Regions from separate parts of the Comamonas sp. 26 genome, predicted to be linked through region 3. Evidence: predicted binding sites of a transcription regulator. Region 3 holds the regulator's gene; each other region holds the start of a gene.
The links. The regulator FNR, encoded in region 3, switches genes on or off when oxygen is low (the NO sensors DNR and NnrR bind a similar motif). The targets are predictions, from matches to a motif close to TTGATNNNNATCAA.
Positions count from the first base shown of each region.

Region 1: CLU84_RS20670 (hemerythrin domain-containing protein) is a predicted target of FNR. The motif match lies at 1,977-1,990, and genes of this name have one in related genera.
Region 2: CLU84_RS08190 (universal stress protein) is a predicted target of FNR. The motif match lies at 1,976-1,989, and genes of this name have one in related genera.
Region 4: clpB (ATP-dependent chaperone ClpB) is a predicted target of FNR. The motif match lies at 2,097-2,110, and genes of this name have one in related genera.

Region 1 covers NZ_PEFL01000003.1:551,085-555,291, forward strand. The annotation lists gene CLU84_RS20655 (ABC transporter ATP-binding protein) at 1-230, shown strand, start outside; gene CLU84_RS20660 (MlaD family protein) at 230-1,183, shown strand; gene CLU84_RS20665 (ABC-type transport auxiliary lipoprotein family protein) at 1,211-1,888, shown strand; gene CLU84_RS20670 (hemerythrin domain-containing protein) at 2,060-2,560, shown strand; gene CLU84_RS20675 (MarC family protein) at 2,612-3,259, opposite strand; gene CLU84_RS20680 (dienelactone hydrolase family protein) at 3,560-4,207, shown strand, end outside.
Region 2 covers NZ_PEFL01000001.1:1,769,969-1,774,175, reverse strand. The annotation lists gene CLU84_RS08210 (Arc family DNA-binding protein) at 1-139, shown strand, start outside; gene CLU84_RS22160 (KilA-N domain-containing protein) at 216-1,238, shown strand; gene CLU84_RS08195 (universal stress protein) at 1,422-1,880, shown strand; gene CLU84_RS08190 (universal stress protein) at 2,114-2,563, shown strand; gene CLU84_RS08185 (universal stress protein) at 2,670-3,119, shown strand; gene CLU84_RS22015 (hypothetical protein) at 3,129-3,281, opposite strand; gene CLU84_RS08180 (hypothetical protein) at 3,371-3,883, opposite strand; gene CLU84_RS08175 (lysozyme) at 3,880-4,207, opposite strand, start outside.
Region 3 covers NZ_PEFL01000001.1:1,537,898-1,542,104, reverse strand. The annotation lists gene CLU84_RS07075 (sulfite exporter TauE/SafE family protein) at 1-244, opposite strand, end outside; gene hemN (oxygen-independent coproporphyrinogen III oxidase) at 248-1,630, opposite strand; gene CLU84_RS21800 (hypothetical protein) at 1,660-1,857, opposite strand; gene fnr (fumarate/nitrate reduction transcriptional regulator Fnr) at 1,900-2,625, shown strand; gene CLU84_RS07060 (hypothetical protein) at 2,683-2,946, opposite strand; gene CLU84_RS07055 (FixH family protein) at 3,204-3,509, opposite strand; gene ccoG (cytochrome c oxidase accessory protein CcoG) at 3,637-4,207, opposite strand, start outside.
Region 4 covers NZ_PEFL01000002.1:178,655-182,861, reverse strand. The annotation lists gene CLU84_RS15425 (short-chain fatty acid transporter) at 1-266, shown strand, start outside; gene CLU84_RS15420 (recombinase family protein) at 263-604, shown strand; gene CLU84_RS15415 (hypothetical protein) at 706-1,029, opposite strand; gene CLU84_RS15410 (hypothetical protein) at 1,044-1,298, opposite strand; gene moaE (molybdopterin synthase catalytic subunit MoaE) at 1,352-1,813, shown strand; gene clpB (ATP-dependent chaperone ClpB) at 2,227-4,207, shown strand, end outside.

The DNA.
Region 1 (4,207 bases), on a different contig from region 3:
TTCATGCTGAGCTGGGCCTGACCGTGATCATGGTCACCCACGATCTGGATACGTTGTTTGCATTGTCAACGCGCGTGGCCGTGCTGGCCGAGAAGAAGGTGCTGGTGACCGGCGCACCACGCGATGTGGCTGAGGTCAAGCACCCGTTTATCGAACACTTCTTCCAGGGAGAACGTGGCCGCCGTGCCATGGCCCCGGTGCAAGGCGGCCCTGCCGCAGAGGAACGCTGATGGAAAACAAGTCCCACGCCATGGCTGCCGGCATCTTTGTGCTGGTGGTTGCAGCCCTGCTGGCAGGGCTGGCCGTCTGGCTCACGCGCGATAACCGCGAGTACCAGCTCTATGAAATGTCCACCAAGGACGGCGTCAGCGGCCTGCAGCCGCAGGCCACGGTGCGCTACAAGGGCGTGCCTGTGGGCAAGGTAGTACGCATTAGCTTTGACCCGCAGATTCCCGGAAATGTACTGATTCGCGTGGCGGTGGGCGAGGACACGCCCGTAACCCCCGCCACCTATGCCCAGCTGGGCTACCAGGGCGTAACGGGCCTGGCCCACATTCAGCTCGATGATGATGCCAAAGCGCCGGAGGAGATCAAGCCCGGCCCCAGCGGCTTGCCGCGCCTGCGCATGAAGTCTTCGCCGTTGAACATGCTGGCCGACCAAGGCCCGGTGCTGCTGGAGCGGGTTGATGAAATTTCACGCCGCTTCAACGCCATGCTGGGCGAAGACAACCAGAAGCACATGAGCGAGGCGCTGCAGAACATTGCCGCCGCTGCGGGCAGCGTCAATCAATTGGCTGGCACTATGAACAAGGCCGCTGCTGGCTTTCCGCAAATTACCGCGGATGCACATCAGACCCTGGAGTCGCTGACCAAGGCTGGTAACGCCGCCACCGGCGTAGCCAATGGCCTGCAGGAAACGGTGCGTAAGATCAACGCCCCCGATGGCCCGCTCAAACAAATTGCCGACGGCACGCAGGCGCTGGCTCAGGCTGCAGACTCCATGGGCCGCAACACGCTGCCACGCGTGAACCGCGCCGCCGATGATTTCTCGCGCGCTTCGCGCAGCCTGAGCAATATGGCCAGCCGCATCGGCGACAACCCGCAGTCTGTCATCTATGGTGCTGGCGTGGGTCAGCCCGGCCCGGGTGAGACTGGTTTTGTGGCTCCGGCAGCCGCGCATTGATCTGACGAAACCGTCACAGGAACCGATATGGCAAAACCTCTCCATTTTTCGTCTGCTCTGCTGCGCGCTGCCACTCTGTCTGCTGCGGCGCTGGTGCTGGCTGCCTGCTCGGCGCTGCCCACGGCACCCACCCAGCCTGTGCGCTATGACCTGGGGCTGACCGACACTGCAGTGCCGCAGGCCAACGCCGCTGCGCCCAGCGTGGCCCCACCTCCGCTGGTGCTGGCGGAAGTGCAGACGCCTGCAGGTGCTGACAACTCCACGGCCATGCTTTACCGGCTGGCCTATGCAGACCAGCAGGAGCAACGCGCCTATCAAGGTGCTCGCTGGAGCCTGCCGCCTGCGCAGATGCTGGAGCAGCGTTTGCGCACCCGCCTGGCGCTGGAGCGCCCGGTGCTGACGGAAAAAGACAATCTCAGCGCCAACCCCAATGACCAGCGCCCGCTGGGTCTGCTGCGCCTTGAAGTGGTGGAGTTCAGCCAAGTGTTTGACAGTGCCCAGAGCAGTCAGGCCGTGGTGCGCATCCGCGCCAGTCTGATTGCCCAAGACCGTCGCGGCGGCAATGTGCTGCTGGGCCAGCAATTGTTCAGCGCCCAGACCCCGGCTGTGACTGGTGATGCCGCCGGTGGCGCACGGGCAATGGCTGCCAGCGTCAACAACTTGGCCAATCAGCTCAGCAGCTGGTTGCAGAAATACGGCCGATAAGTTTTCTGTGCTCTCACATCACAAAGCCCTGCCATGCAGGGCTTTGTTGATTCTGGGCAAGCTTCTGGCGTAGGTGGGCGAGGCTTTTCTGATGTGCGTCAATGGCCGGGAGCTGCCTTCTTTTTAAGCTGCAGAGTCCTCAAATCCGACCACCACGCACAAGGAACTGCCATGGCCAGCCTCGAATGGAATGCCGCTCTCATCCTCGATTTTCCCGTCATGGACGAGGTGCATGAAGAGTTTGTCACCCTGCTGGCGCAGGTCGAAGCGGCTGGTGACGAGCAGCTGTGCGCGTTGTGGGATGCGCTGATTGCCCACACCCAGCACCACTTCGACCAAGAAGACCGCTGGATGCAGGCCACGGGCTTTGCCACAAGCAACTGCCACAGCCAACAGCACAAGGTGGTGCTGGCTGTGATGCGCGAAGGTGCAGTCAAAGGCGAGCAGGGCGACCTGGGCTCGATTCGCCACATGGCGGGCGAGTTGGGCCCCTGGTTCAGCCACCACGCACAAAACATGGATGCCGCGCTGGCCCTGCATATGCGCAGCGCAGGCTTTGATCCGATTACGGGAGCTGTGCTGACCCCTGAGGCTTTGCCTCAGGAGCCCATTACGGGTTGCGGCGGTGCTTGCGGCAGCAGCGAAAAGATGCAAGGGCAGATTACTGCCTGAATGATGCTCAAGCGCCCTTGGGTAAAGCGCTTTAAGCTATGAAATTAATTATCATGGGTAAATCGCGGGGGAGGCCAGGATAGGGAAGATCTTGACCAATCCGCCCGCCATCACTTCAATGGCCAGCGCCGCCAGAATCAGCCCCATGAGCCGGGTCATCACATTGATGCCGGTTTTTCCCAGCACACGGGCAATCGGGTTGGCCAGCGAAAAGCACAGCATGATGGCCGCCGCCACCACCACGCCATAGCCCACCAGTGCCACATGCTGCCAGACGGTGCGCGCCTGATCGGCATAGATCACCACGGTGGACATGGCTGCAGGCCCCGTCAGCAGCGGAATGGTCAGCGGCACCACAGCAATGCTGTTGCCCTCGGCGGCTTTTTCCGCACCGGCTTCCAGTGTGCCGTTATTGGGCCGGTCTTCTGCTGGCCGCGAGTTCAGCATGTTCATGGCGCTGAGCAGTAGCAGCAGGCCGCCACCGACCTGAAAGCTTTGCAGCGAGATATTGAAGAACTGCAAAATCTGCAGGCCCAGCAGGGCACACACTGCAATCACGCAGAACGCCGCAAATGCTGCGGTGCGAATGGTCTGCCAGCGCTGCTCTGCGCTGAAGCCTGCCGTGTAGTGGATGAAAAACGGAATGATGGCCAGCGGGTTGATGATGGCAACCAGTGTGATGAGCGGCTTCAGGTCCATGGCGAGGGGCTTCCGGTGGCTTGATCGATTTGTCAGTGCATCAGTGCAGGCAAGCAGGGCTTGAGGCGCTGCCCGGCTATGGGCAGGGAGCCGTCCATCGCAGCGCAGAAATTTTTCTGAACCATCCGCGGGTGGACAATGGACCGCAGTATGTCTGTGGAGGGTGAACCGCCGGGCAAGCGAAAAATGCGAGTTCAGCGGGTTAACTCAGGCATTACAGCATTCATTAGGCAAAGATAATGAAATCCGTTGTCGATGCTTTTCGGGCTTACGATGAGTGCAACAAATATAGGAGCATATATGGGTAGCTTTGTTGAACTGACCGCCGTAGATGGTGTCAAGACTTCTGCCTATGTGGCCATGCCTGAGGGCAAGCCGCGCGGTGCCGTTGTGGTGCTGCAGGAGATTTTTGGCGTGAACTCGCATATCCGCTCCGTGGCCGATCGCTATGCCGCTCAGGGCTATGTGGCCGTGGCTCCGGCCATGTTTGCGCGCGTCAAAGCCAATGTAGAGCTGGGCTATACCGAAGAAGACATGAAGACGGGCTTCGCCCTCAAGGGTGCTGTGGAGGCCCTGCCAGAACCCGGCGCGCTGCGTGATGTAGAAGCGGCCGTTGCCCATGCGGCCACGCTGGTGCCTGGCGGTAAGGTCGGCGTGGTGGGTTTTTGCTGGGGCGGTTTGATGACCTGGCGCGCAGCTTGCACGCTACCCAGCGTTTCTGCGGCAGTCTGTTACTACGGCGGCGGCATGACGGGTGAGCAAGAAGCCAGCCGTCAGGCGCTGTGCCCGGTGCTGGCTCACTTTGGTAGCAAAGATCACTACATCTCGCTGGAGTCTGTAGAGGCCTTCAAGCTGGCCCAGCCCAAGGTGCAGGTCTATGTCTACGAGGCCGACCACGGCTTTAACTGCGGCCAGCGCGGCTCTTACAGCGCAGCCGCCGCAGCGCAG
Region 2 (4,207 bases), 230 kb from region 3:
GGTACGCCTTCCCGAGGAGCTTAAGCAGTGGCTCAAGCACAAGGCTGTTGACAATTTCCGATCCTTGAACAGCGAGATCGCGTCACGGCTAGAGGCAAGTCGCAAAGCCGAAGAGGCCAATCATGAAAAGCAGGCCTGAAAAAGGTGAAGCCCCGACGGCGGCAACCGGCAGGGCTTCGAGTGAAGTGTCCCAAAGCATCAACAAAGGAACAATCTTGTCAAATTCTACAGCACTGTCCGTTGCAGGCACCAAGGTTCGACTTGCCGATGACCTGTACTCTCTCAACGACTTGCACAAAGCCGCAGGCGGAGAAGCCAAGCATCAACCCGCGTTATTCATGCGTCTGGAGCAAACGCAAGCGCTCATTCATGAAATCGGAAACTCTACAGATTTGCAGAGTTTCAAAACCAAGGAAGGCCGCAACGGAGGCACCTATGCCTGCAAGGAACTGGTCATCGCCTACGCAGCGTGGATCAGCGCAGCATTCCAGCTCAAAGTCATTCGCGTGTTCCTAGATGCTGTGCAGCCCGCAGCACCTGCAATCGACTACACCCGTCTAAACCCGACTCAAAAGCAAGACCTGCGCGAGATTGTTCAGGCTATTGTCGATGCCGGTATTCAGAAGCATGGCGAGACCTGGGCACGCTTTCAAAAGAAATTTCGAGTCAACAAGTACGAGGAGCTACCAGCCAGCCGCTACGAGGAAGCGCGCAGCTATCTGATCAGCAAACTGCCTATGGGTTATGAAGGCCAAGTTGTGGAAACGACTTCAACGCTTGAGCTTTCGGATCCGAAGCGCATGGAGCTTGCTTTCGCCACTGCATGCGAGGCGTCCGCCCTGGTGCAGCGCACGGTATTCAACGCGATGATGCAAGGTGATGCGGAAGAGTGGCAGCACAGCCGCTATTTGCTGAACCTGAACTACGACAGCCAGGGCCGCCCCACCCTGCCCCATGCCCAGCCGATTGCGACGGATCAGATGGTGGTCTCCTTCAACAGCCTGCCGCAGCGCATTGCCGACGGCGAGATCATCGGCGCGACCGATGCCCAGCTGGCCACGCTGGCAACGGCCTGCACCCAGCGGCTGACCCAGCGCGCCCAGCACCGCGAAAAGCAGGTGACGCTGCCGCTGTACCCCAGTAATCCCCCCGGCAAGCGCCCTGCTTCTGCCCCATCCCTTTCAGCCAAGCAGCCCCCTGCACCCGATGAAGGCACTCTGCGCATGCTGTTCCGGTAGTCTGCTTTTGATAGCTGTCAGCGCTTGATGGTCAAGGGCTGACAGCTGTTTTGGCTGCATACGCAGAATTTGCGTCTTTATGCCAATCGCGATTCGCTGCCATGATGGGCAGTTCCGCCGCCAGTCAGAGGGGGCTGGGGCTTTTGCCACAACAGATGCGCGACCGCGCAGGGAGAGAGACCGTTGTTCAAACACATTTTGATTCCGACAGATGGCTCCAAGTTGTCCGAAGCGGCCGTACGCGCGGGGATTGAGCTGGCCGGCGAGAAGGCCGCCAAGTTGACGGTGCTGTATGTGATGCCGGATTACCGTGCGTTGATCTATGGGTCGCGCTCGATGACCGCTTATGACACGACCGAGCTGACGAAAAATGCCAACGCCGAAGCAGATGCCGTGCTGAAATTTGCCGAGGAGCTGGCTGGCGCGCGCGGGCTGGCGATTCAGAGCGTGCGCACCACTAGTCCTTCGGTGGCCGAGGCCATCATCCTGCAGGCGCAGGAAGGCGGGTGCGATCTGATCTGCATGGCTTCGCACGGTCGCAAGGGGCTCAGCGGCATTTTGCTGGGCAGCGAAACCCAGAAGGTGCTGACCAACAGCAGCATCCCGGTGCTGGTGCACCGCGCAGACCCCGTCAGCGGCTGACAGCAGGTGGCGCATGGCGTTCAGCGCATGTTTTGATAGCTACAAGCGCTTGATGGGTATGGGCTTGAGGCCATTTTTTCTTGAACTTCAAGATTTTGATTTCCATCAAGAAACCGCCTGAATACTTACTTCGGGGTGTTGCATTAGCCGCCCCGGGGTGTGAGTATGGGTGAGGCAATCGTTCGGATTGACTGGCAACTACACACACGCGCAGACGCGCAAGGAGGCTGTATATGTTCAAGCACATTTTGATTCCTACGGATGGCTCGAAGCTCTCGGAGGCTGCACTGCGCGCAGGCCTGCAACTGGCCAAGGAACAAGGTGCACAAGTGACGGCGCTGTATGTGATGCCGGATTACGCCACCATGATCTACGGCTCTGAGGCCCTGATGGCCTACAACGCAACAGAAATGACCAAAAGCGCCGAGAAGGAAGCCGACAAGGTACTCAAGGTCGCGACCGATATTGCCGCAGCCGAAGGCGTGATTTGCAAGACGGTGCGGGCGACGGATTTCTCCGTCAACCAGGCCATCATCAAGACCGCGCAGGACAGCAACTGCGACCTGATCTGCATGGCATCGCACGGCCGCAAGGGCATTGCCGGCATTTTGCTGGGCAGCGAAACCCAGCGCGTGCTGGTCAACAGCCGCATTCCGGTGCTGGTGCACCGCCCGGTGGTGTAAGGCGGGTTTCGGGGTGTTGCATTCGCCGCAGCGGAGTGTGAGTATGAGGCGGCAATGGTTCTGATTCATTGACAACCACAGGCGCTGGCGCGCAAGGAGGCTGAATATGTTCAAGCACATTTTGATTCCTACAGACGGCTCGAAACTCTCTGAGGCCGCGCTGCACGCGGGCCTGCAACTGGCCAAGGAGCAAGGCGCCGAAGTGACGGTGCTGTATGTGATGCCGGATTATTCCGCCTTGATGTATGCCAGCGAGGGGATGGTGACTTACAACCCCAGCGAGCTACGCAAAGACGCCGAAAAAACGGCCGACAAGGTGCTGCAGGCGGTGCAGGACATGGCCAAGGCCGAGGGCGTGGAGTGCAAGACGGCAAGGACCATGAACTTCTCGGTGCACCAGGCCATCATCCAGCAAGCCAAGGACAGCAATTGCGACCTGATCTGCATGGCTTCGCACGGACGCAAGGGCATTGCCGGGATTCTGCTGGGCAGCGAAACACAGCGCGTGCTGGTGAACAGCAGCATTCCGGTGCTGGTGCACCGGCCTGTGGTGTAGGGCGGCGCTTCACCACCAGCGGATAGCCAGCAGCAGGCCCGCCAGCCCTGCGGAAGTGATGCCCAGTGCGACCTGCACGTAGGCCACAGCAATACGGCGGGCAAAGCGGTCGGCCGCGGCTGCGTCCAAAGGTGCGGTGACGGTCACTTTGAAAAACATCATCAACGCTCTGATTCTTGGTCTTGCAAGGGTTGGGAAAGAAAGCCTCAGGCGGTCGTAACGCTTGGGGCTTTCGCCTTTTCTGGGTGAGCTCAATGGCTGGCCAGCAACTGCCTGTCCACCTGCACCTGCCCCATCAGGGCGTTAACCTGGGCGTCTCTGCGCTCGACCAATCCGACAAGCTGGCCAACCACGCCCGCGCCTTCGCCAGCAAGGGCTGCGAGTCGCTGGTGTTGATCTGCGAGACTTCTGCAGGCAGCGGCGTCACCGGCAAGCTGGGCGTTGCGAGTAGCGGCACTGCGGATGTCGTGCTGCAGGCCTGCAATGCGGGAAGCGTCAGCAGCGCGAGCAGTTTCCAGCACTGCCAGTTTTTGTGTGTAGTCATGGGTGTTGTCCTGTTGGGCCGCGCCATGCCCAAGCACGGCAGACGCTTTCTTTTCTGTAGCTGCTAGCGCTTGTTGTGCTTGGGATTGAGCCTGTTTTGATTGAGAAACCTCAACCTTGGCCAGCTCCAGCTGAGCGTTGGCCAGCCTGAGCGACTGCAGGGCCAGCAGCCCCGCAAGGGCCAAGGCCAGCCACGGCCAGAGACGGGATGCGCCTGTCATGCCAGCCCCGCCTCACACAATTGGCGCTCTGCCGCGCGACGTTTGATGAGGCCGGGCAACTGCTTGCCACCGGCATAGGTCCAGCGCGATAGCTCGGCACACGCGCCATCGATGTCGCCCGCATTGGCCTTGCGCACCAGGGTGCTGCCGCAAAACGCACCCTCGCCCACGTTAAAAGCAAAGCTCACAAAGGCGGCGCGTTGGCCATCGGTCAAGGGCTGACGAATGCAATCCAGCGCATCGGCATGCTTGGCCAAGTCTTTGTAGAGTATTTCCTCGCACTGCTGGCGGGTGTAGGTCTGGCCCATCTTGAGCTCGGGACCG
Region 3 (4,207 bases):
CCATGGCGACAGCGGCAATGCTGCCCAGCAAGGCGTAGCCCGCAATGCGTCCCAGATGGAACATGCCGGTGCGCAGCCATTGCCACTTTTGCAAACCGTGCACCGAAATGACTTGCTCGGCATTTGCGGCACCAGAAGGGCGAGCACCCGTCACCACGCTGCAAGGTGCAGCACACATAACAAGACAATGGGGCCCACCTACGAGCCCCATGATCAAAGCAGTCCAGACCAGCGAAAACAGCATGCGCTAGATGATGCGTGAAAACCGTGCACGGGTCCTGTCAGCTTGCAAATAGCGGTCAAACAGCATGGCTACTCCGCGCACAAAAAACCAACCCAGCCCCGTGACCTTGAAACCTTCGTCAGACAACTCAATCAGCCCATTGACCTGCATCTCCTTGAGCTCAGCCAGCTCGCTTCCAAAATACTCGCGAAAGTTGATCAACCAGGCCTGCTCCATGGGCTCAAACAGTACCGCCCCCTGGCACATGATGGACATGATGACGGCGCGGCGCACCAGGTCGTCACGCGACAGCGCCAGCCCACGCTGCACAGGCAGCACACCAGCATCAATCGCGTCGTAATACTCTTCCAGCGTCTTGACGTTCTGGCTATAAGTCGCGCCTACCTTGCCGATAGCCGAGACACCCAGTGCAATCAGATCGCAGTCTGGCTGCGTGCTATAGCCCTGAAAGTTGCGATGCAAGCGGCCCTGACGTTTTGCAATAGCCAGTGAATCGGTGGGCAGCGCAAAGTGATCCATGCCCACATAAACATAGCCGCCGCCCATAAAAGCATCAATCGCGCCCGAGAGCATGTTCAGCTTATCCTGCCCCATGGGCAGGTCCGCCGATTCGATGCGGCGCTGCGGCTTGAAGCGCTCTGGCAGGTGGGCGTAGGCATATAGCGCAATGCGATCAGGCCTCAGCTCATTGACCTGAGCCAGCGTGCGCGCAAACGACTCCGGCGTCTGTTTAGGCAGGCCGTAGATCAGGTCTACATTGATGGAGACAAAGCCCAGCCGACGTGCTTCGGCCACCAAGGCAAAGACCTGCTCGGCAGGCTGCTCTCGGTGCACGGCTTTTTGTACGGCAGAGTCAAAGTCCTGCACGCCAAAGCTCATGCGGTTAAAGCCCATATCCTTGAGCACTTTCAGGCGCTCATTGCTGACGGTTCGTGGGTCGACCTCAATCGAGTACTCGCCCACCGCATCGAGCTTGAAATGCTCACGCATCAGCGCCATCAGTTGCTGCAACTCGGCATCGCTGAAGAACGTGGGCGTGCCGCCGCCCAGATGCAGCTGACTCACAACCTGACCCTTGCCGCAATGCGCCGTGTGCATGGTCAGTTCACGCGCCAGGTAGTCCAAGTATTCGGCGGCCTTTTCGTGGTGCTTGGTGACGATTTTGTTGCAGGCGCAGTAATAGCAAAGCGACTCACAAAATGGCACATGCACATAGACAGACAAAGGCAAGGCGCGCGCACCTGTGTGCGCTTTGCGTTGCTCCAGCGCCAGGATGTAGTCTTCTGCGCCGAAAGCCTCAACAAATCGGTCGGCTGTTGGGAACGATGTGTAGCGAGGCCCAGGAATATCAAAGCGGCTCAGCAACTCGGGCGTGACAGCGGTCATAACTACTCGTCAGTGTGCGCCCGCACCTCTCAAAAGTATTTATTAACAAAGGCATCTAGCCCTGAAAACATCACTATAAAGAAGCAGAGGCGCATATTTTTGAATGAATATGAGCAATGTGCCTCAAGCCATTCACCCTGTCCTTGATGAAAATCAAGAGACAGCAAGGCAAGTGCTGCGACAATTTGATCCATCTCATTACCAAACACGAGGTCAATGACCGGCACGACTCTCTTATTGAAGTCTGTCTGTGCCGTTGCTAAAAGCCCATGAATCTTCAGACCATCAAAGCATCCTGCTCCAACTGCAATCTGCGTGAACTGTGCATGCCCATGGGCCTGGACGATGAACAAATGGAGCGCATTGACGAAATTGTGGCCACACGCCGCAAGATCAAGCGTGGCGGGCTGCTGTTTCGCAACGGTGAAGACTTCACCTCGCTGTACGCGATTCGCACAGGCTTCTTCAAGACCAGCGTCGCCACCGAAGACGGTCGCGATCAGGTTACGGGCTTTCAGATGGCGGGCGAAATCATTGGACTGGATGGCATCGTCAACGACCACCACACCTGCGATGCTGTGGCGCTGGAAGATGCCGAAGTCTGCGTCATGCCGTTTGACAAGCTTGAGCAGCTCTCGCGCGAAGTCACGGCCCTGCAAAACCACGTGCATAAGGTCATGAGCCGTGAAATCGTGCGCGAGCATGGCGTGATGCTGCTACTGGGCAGCATGCGCGCTGAAGAGCGTCTGGCCGCTTTTGTGCTGAACCTGGTGCAGCGCCTGGCGGCCCGTGGTTTTTCCAAGTCAGAGCTGGTGCTGCGTATGACGCGCGAAGAAATTGGCAGCTACCTGGGCCTCAAGCTTGAGACCGTGAGCCGCACTTTCTCCAAGTTTGCCGAAGAAGGCATTGTGGAAGTCAAGCAGCGCCACCTGCGCATTCTGGATACCGAGGCGCTCAAGCGCATCGTCAATAGCCAGCAATGCAGAGCTGATTGAGCATTAACTCCAGAAACAAGGCCCGCATCAGCGGGCTTTTTGTTTTTGCAGCGCGCCTTAATCAGGCTGCGGAGAAGAGACAATACCGCCGTTCAAATCACTGGCTGAGCGCCCCAGCGCGACCGTCATCAGGGCGCCGATGATAGAAACCGCCCAGAAGGCAAAAAAGGCCACGGTATAGATGGCGCTGCGCGACCATTCCATTGGTGAGCCTAGCCAGTGCACATCCAGCGGGTCCACAAAGGCAAATACCACCAGCTCCATGATTGCTGCCGCCAGAAAGGCAGGCCAGACAATCCATATCCAGCGTCGAGCTTCCATCGCGAATCTCCTTGGATCGTGGGTTTGATCGTATTTTGCACAAGTGTTGTGACTTCAAACACCACCTCACGGGCATGCACCAAGGCGGAAAACCCTGAATCACTATGATTTCAAGAGCATCTAGCGCCTTCTGCTAATTGATATCAAGATCTTTCATATCTATAAGCCAAGTAGATCAAGCGCTAAACGCTCCTATTTTCAAGGCAGCAACAACAAAGGCCGCAAAGCGGCCTTGAGATGGAAGTCTTGCGACGACTTCAGCGGTCGGTCGGGTGATCCTTGGCAGGCGTTGCCGCATGGTTGCGACCGGTGACGGCCGGGGCCAGACTTTTCTCGTTCTCGGACAGGCGCTGGTTGATCTCCAGACCATGGCGGTAGTAGTCAGGGTCGATCACGGGATCAGGCCTGCTCATTGCAATATAAGCCGTCACCACACCCGCAATCACCACCACTAAGGGGCCGGAAATCACGAGCCAGACATGGGCAAATTTCCACCAGGGTTTGCCATCCTCGGGGTGAATAATCTTGACCGCTTTCGTGGCCTTGGCTTGTGCTGCCGACATGATGAAACCTCTTATTCAGTGATTCTGCAGTGCACGCCAGATCATGGCTGGCACGCACTGCAAATTGTTGCCGATTGGCGATGTCCTTGCGTGATCTCAGAGATGCATTTCTGAGATCACGCACGCTTTAGCGTGGCACCAGGAAGACGGTCTTTTCAGAGACCTTTCCAGACCCAGCCTTCACCGCATCCAGATTGAAGTAAACCGGGTGCGAGCCAGGCGCTGCCGAGCCATACGGAATCTGCAGACGCACCGCAATACCGCGTGTTTCGGCCGGGCCGACAACGACTTCCTGCTCAGACGCCACTTCCAGATGATCCAGCCCGGTTGCGCTGATGCGGTAGCGCTGCTCGGACTCGGTGGCGTTCATGATCTGCAGGCGATAGACGTTCTCCAGCTTGCCGCCGGCCACAATGCGCGACAGCGCCGCACGGTCACGAATCACGTCGACCTTCAGCGGCTCTCGCATGACCAGACTGGCAATCATGGCCGTGCTGAGCACTACCAGCACCGCTGTGTAAATAAGTACACGCGGGCGGAAGATGCGGCGAATCACCTGGGCATGTTTCCACGCACGGGTAATGGCGTTTTGCGTGGTCAGGCGAATCAGCCCGCGCGGGTACTCCATCTTGTCCATGACGGAGTTACAGGCATCAATGCACAAACCGCAGCCAATGCACTCGTACTGCAAGCCTTTG
Region 4 (4,207 bases), on a different contig from region 3:
TTGTGGAAGCGCCTTACGTCATGCAAGTGGCTAACGACCTGCAATATCACCTGGGCTGGGCCGTGCAGATCTATAACGCTGCCGAAGCGCTGCCCAACCTGATCAACCCCTTCTACATGTTGCCGCTGCTGGGCGTGCTGGGACTGAGGGCGCGCGATCTGATTGGCTTTAACTTTGTGCAATTGCTGGTTCACACCCCGCTGGTGCTGTTCCTGCTATGGTTCCTGGGTCAGACTCTGACCTATATCCCACCTGTAATGCCATGACCGACACTGCCGATTTGCCTTCTACCGAGATCAACCCCGACATCAGCTCGCGCACCCGCCGTGCGCTGGCCGATGCGCGCGAGCGCGGCGTCAAGCTGGGCACAGCGGGCGCGGCCAATATCCGGGCCACAGTAGAAAAGCGCAAATCGGCAGCCGATGCCTTTGCCAGGCAGCACGAAGCGCTGTTTGCGCAGCTGCAAGAAAAAGGCCTGACCCACCGCGCCATGGCTGCTGAACTCAATGCCCTGGGCATTACAGCCGCCAAAGGCGGCGAATGGACGCACGGCCAAGTGCAGCGCATTCTGAACCGCTATGCGGACTGGGCCAAGGCTGAATAAGTTCGCCCGAACCTGCAAAGCAAAAAGCCGTGCAGCATTGCTTGCACGGCTTTTCTTTTGATAGCTGCTTGCGCTTTTATCTATTGGGCTGGAGCCTGTTTTTATTCTGAAATGGGGGCTGGCAGCTGCGGCGCACGCCACTCCAGCAGCTCGGCCATACGCTGCACAATCCAGCTCGCCTCTGCGGAGCTGACCACAGAGCCATCAGCCGCCAGACCGGCATGCATGCCCAGCAGCACCTGCTCTTCAGACGAATTGCCCGAGTGGTAGAGCGTCTGCGCCTGCTCTGTCAGGTGGCAGGCCAGGTCTTCGCACAGTTCATAGCGTTGCACCACCTCGCCAATCGAGGTGGACAGCTTGCCGCTGCGGGTGCGAAACAGATCCGCAAAGCTGGGCGGCGGCTGAATCTGGCTGGTGTCGTCCATGCGAGTCTGCCTCTTTAGCTAGGCTCAAACAGGCGCTCAAAGCGCGCCAGATCGTCTGCCAGCTCGCAGGTAATGAGCTGGCCCGATTTTTTGTCCGCCTTGCGGTGCGCGGCGAACAAGGTCGCCTTGCCCTTGAAGTTGTAGTCGGGCAGGTGAATCAGCTCATAGGCATAGGGCACGAAGATCTGAAATTCAAAGATCATCCGGTGCTCGTTACGAGGCGACGGGTACAGCGTGTACTCCGGTAAATTGATGGTTTGCGCGGGCATGCCTCAATGCTAATGCGCCGCGCATGACCATGCTGGCCTGCGACAATGCAGGTATGACTGCTGCACGTGTATCCATCCAGACCCAAGACTTTGACCTGAGCGCCGAAATTGCCGCCCTGCGTGCGGGTGATGCGCGTGTAGGGGCCGTCTGCAGCTTCGTCGGCACGGTGCGCGATCGCAATGAAGGTGATTCTGTCTCCAGCATGGAGCTGGAGCATTACCCCGGCATGACCGAAAAAAGCATAGAAGCGATCATCGACAAGGCGGTAGAGCGCTTCGGCATCTTTGGCGCGTGTGTCATTCACCGCATCGGTCTGCTGCAGCCAATGGAGCAGATCGTGCTGGTGGCGGTGACCAGTGCCCACCGTGGCAAATCGTTCGAAGCCTGCGAATACATCATGGACTACCTCAAGTCCGAAGCCCCCTTCTGGAAAAAAGAGCAAACCGAGCAGGGGGCCCGCTGGGTGGATGCGCGTGTCAGCGATGAGCAGGCGCTGCAGCGCTGGGCCTACTGAGCGAGTGATCTTCCGAGAGGCGGTATCGCTCCGAGGCGGTCGCCTCCAGACGCTTGCTTGGAGACATGTATTTTCATTGATGGCATGGAATAAAAACTGCCTGAAACGTATATCTATGAATCTCTGGTGGCTATGCTTTTTGATGGTTTTGCGTTGATATTCCCCTGGTTGATGGTTGCCTGATCGGGTGTGCAGGTGTTTAATGGATTGTGGGTTTTATCCTACACAGTAGTCCGGCTGGGCACGCCATGCTCAGGCGTGGCCTGCGTGCGGATGCGCCGATTTGATCTTTCTCAAACAAGGCCACACTTGAAGCCGTTTGGCAGCTTTGTTGTTGGCCGTGGTCTTGAAAATACCCGCACGGCTATCAGATAAATTGCAATGACATTGATATGGAGCGAGAGCGACACACCATGCGAATTGACAAACTGACGACCAAATTCCAAGAAGCCTTGGCCGATGCGCAGTCTCTGGCGCTCGGTGCTGACCAATCCACCATCGACCCCTTGCACCTTCTGGTCGCCATGCTGCGCCAGGACGACGGCCCGCGCGCTCTTTTGCAGCGTGCCGGCGGCAATGTGCAGCAACTCAAAAACCTGGCCGAGGAGGCCATGGCCGACCTGCCGCGTGTGCAGCAGCAGGGCGATGTGCAAGTGGGCACGGAGCTGGCCCGATTGCTGCAGGCCGCAGAGAAGGAAGCACTCAATCGCGGTGACCAGTTCATCGCCAGCGAGCTGTTCTTGCTGGCGCTGGCTGACAGCAAAGGTTCGGCCACACGTGCCGGGGCCTTGCTCAAACAAAGCGGTGTGAGCAAATCCAGCCTGGAAGCCGCCATCAACGCCGTACGAGGAGGGCAGAACGTGGACAGTGCAGAATCCGAAGGCCAGCGCGAAGCGCTGAAGAAGTACACGATGGACCTGACCGAGCGTGCCCGCAGCGGCAAGCTTGATCCCGTGATTGGTCGCGACGACGAAATTCGCCGCGCCATTCAGGTGCTGCAGCGCCGCAGCAAGAACAACCCCGTGCTGATTGGCGAGCCCGGCGTGGGTAAGACCGCGATTGTCGAAGGCCTGGCCCAGCGCATTGTGGCTGGTGAAGTGCCAGAGAGCCTGCAGAACAAGCGCGTCCTGTCGCTCGATATGGCGGGCCTGCTGGCCGGAGCCAAGTACCGCGGTGACTTTGAAGAGCGCCTGAAATCCGTGCTCAAAGAGCTGGCTCAGGAAGAAGGCCGCGTCATCCTGTTCATTGACGAAATTCACACCATGGTCGGTGCCGGCAAGGCCGATGGTGCCATGGACGCAGGCAATATGCTCAAGCCCGCGCTGGCGCGTGGCGAGCTGCACTGCGTGGGCGCTACTACGCTTGACGAATACCGCAAGTACATCGAGAAAGATGCTGCGCTGGAGCGTCGCTTCCAGAAGGTGATTGTGGGCGAGCCATCGGTGGAAGACACCATCGCTATCTTGCGCGGTTTGCAGGTGAAGTATGAGGCGCACCACAACGTCGATATTACCGACCCTGCTATCGTTGCTGCAGCAGAGCTGAGCCACCGCTATATTACCGATCGCTTTCTGCCCGACAAGGCCATTGACTTGATCGACGAGGCGGCGGCCAAGATCAAGATCGAGATGGACTCCAAGCCCGAGGTGATGGACAAGCTTGAGCGCCGCATGATTCAGCTCAAGATCGAGCGCGAAGCCATGAAGCGCGAGAAGGACGAAGCCTCGCAAAAGCGTCTGTCGCTGATCGAGGAAGAACTCGAAAGCCTGGAGCGCGAATACGCCGATCTGGAAGAAATCTGGAAGGCTGAGAAAGCCAGCGCACAGGGTTCGGAGCAAATCCGCAAGGAGATTGACCAACTGCGCATTCAGATTGAAGAGTTCAAGCGTAAGGGTGACTTCAACAAGGTGGCCGAGCTGCAATACGGCAAGCTTCCTGCGCTCGAGAAGCAGTTGCACGAAGCCCAGGCCAAGGAACAAGGCCGAGATGGTGCGCCTGCCCACAAGCTGCTGCGCACCCAGGTCGGTGCTGAGGAAATTGCCGAGGTGGTCAGCCGTGCCACGGGTATCCCCGTTGCCAAGATGATGCAGGGCGAAAAAGACAAACTGCTGCAGATGGAAACCAAGCTGCACGAACGCGTCGTGGGCCAAGAAGAGGCTATTGCCGCAGTCTCCAACGCCATTCGCCGCTCGCGCTCGGGTCTGTCCGATCCGAATCGTCCTACAGGCTCTTTCCTGTTCCTGGGCCCTACGGGCGTGGGTAAGACCGAGCTGTGCAAGGCGCTGGCAGGCTTCTTGTTCGACAGCGAAGATCACCTGGTGCGGGTTGACATGAGTGAGTTCATGGAAAAGCACTCTGTGGCACGATTGATTGGTGCGCCCCCAGGCTATGTCG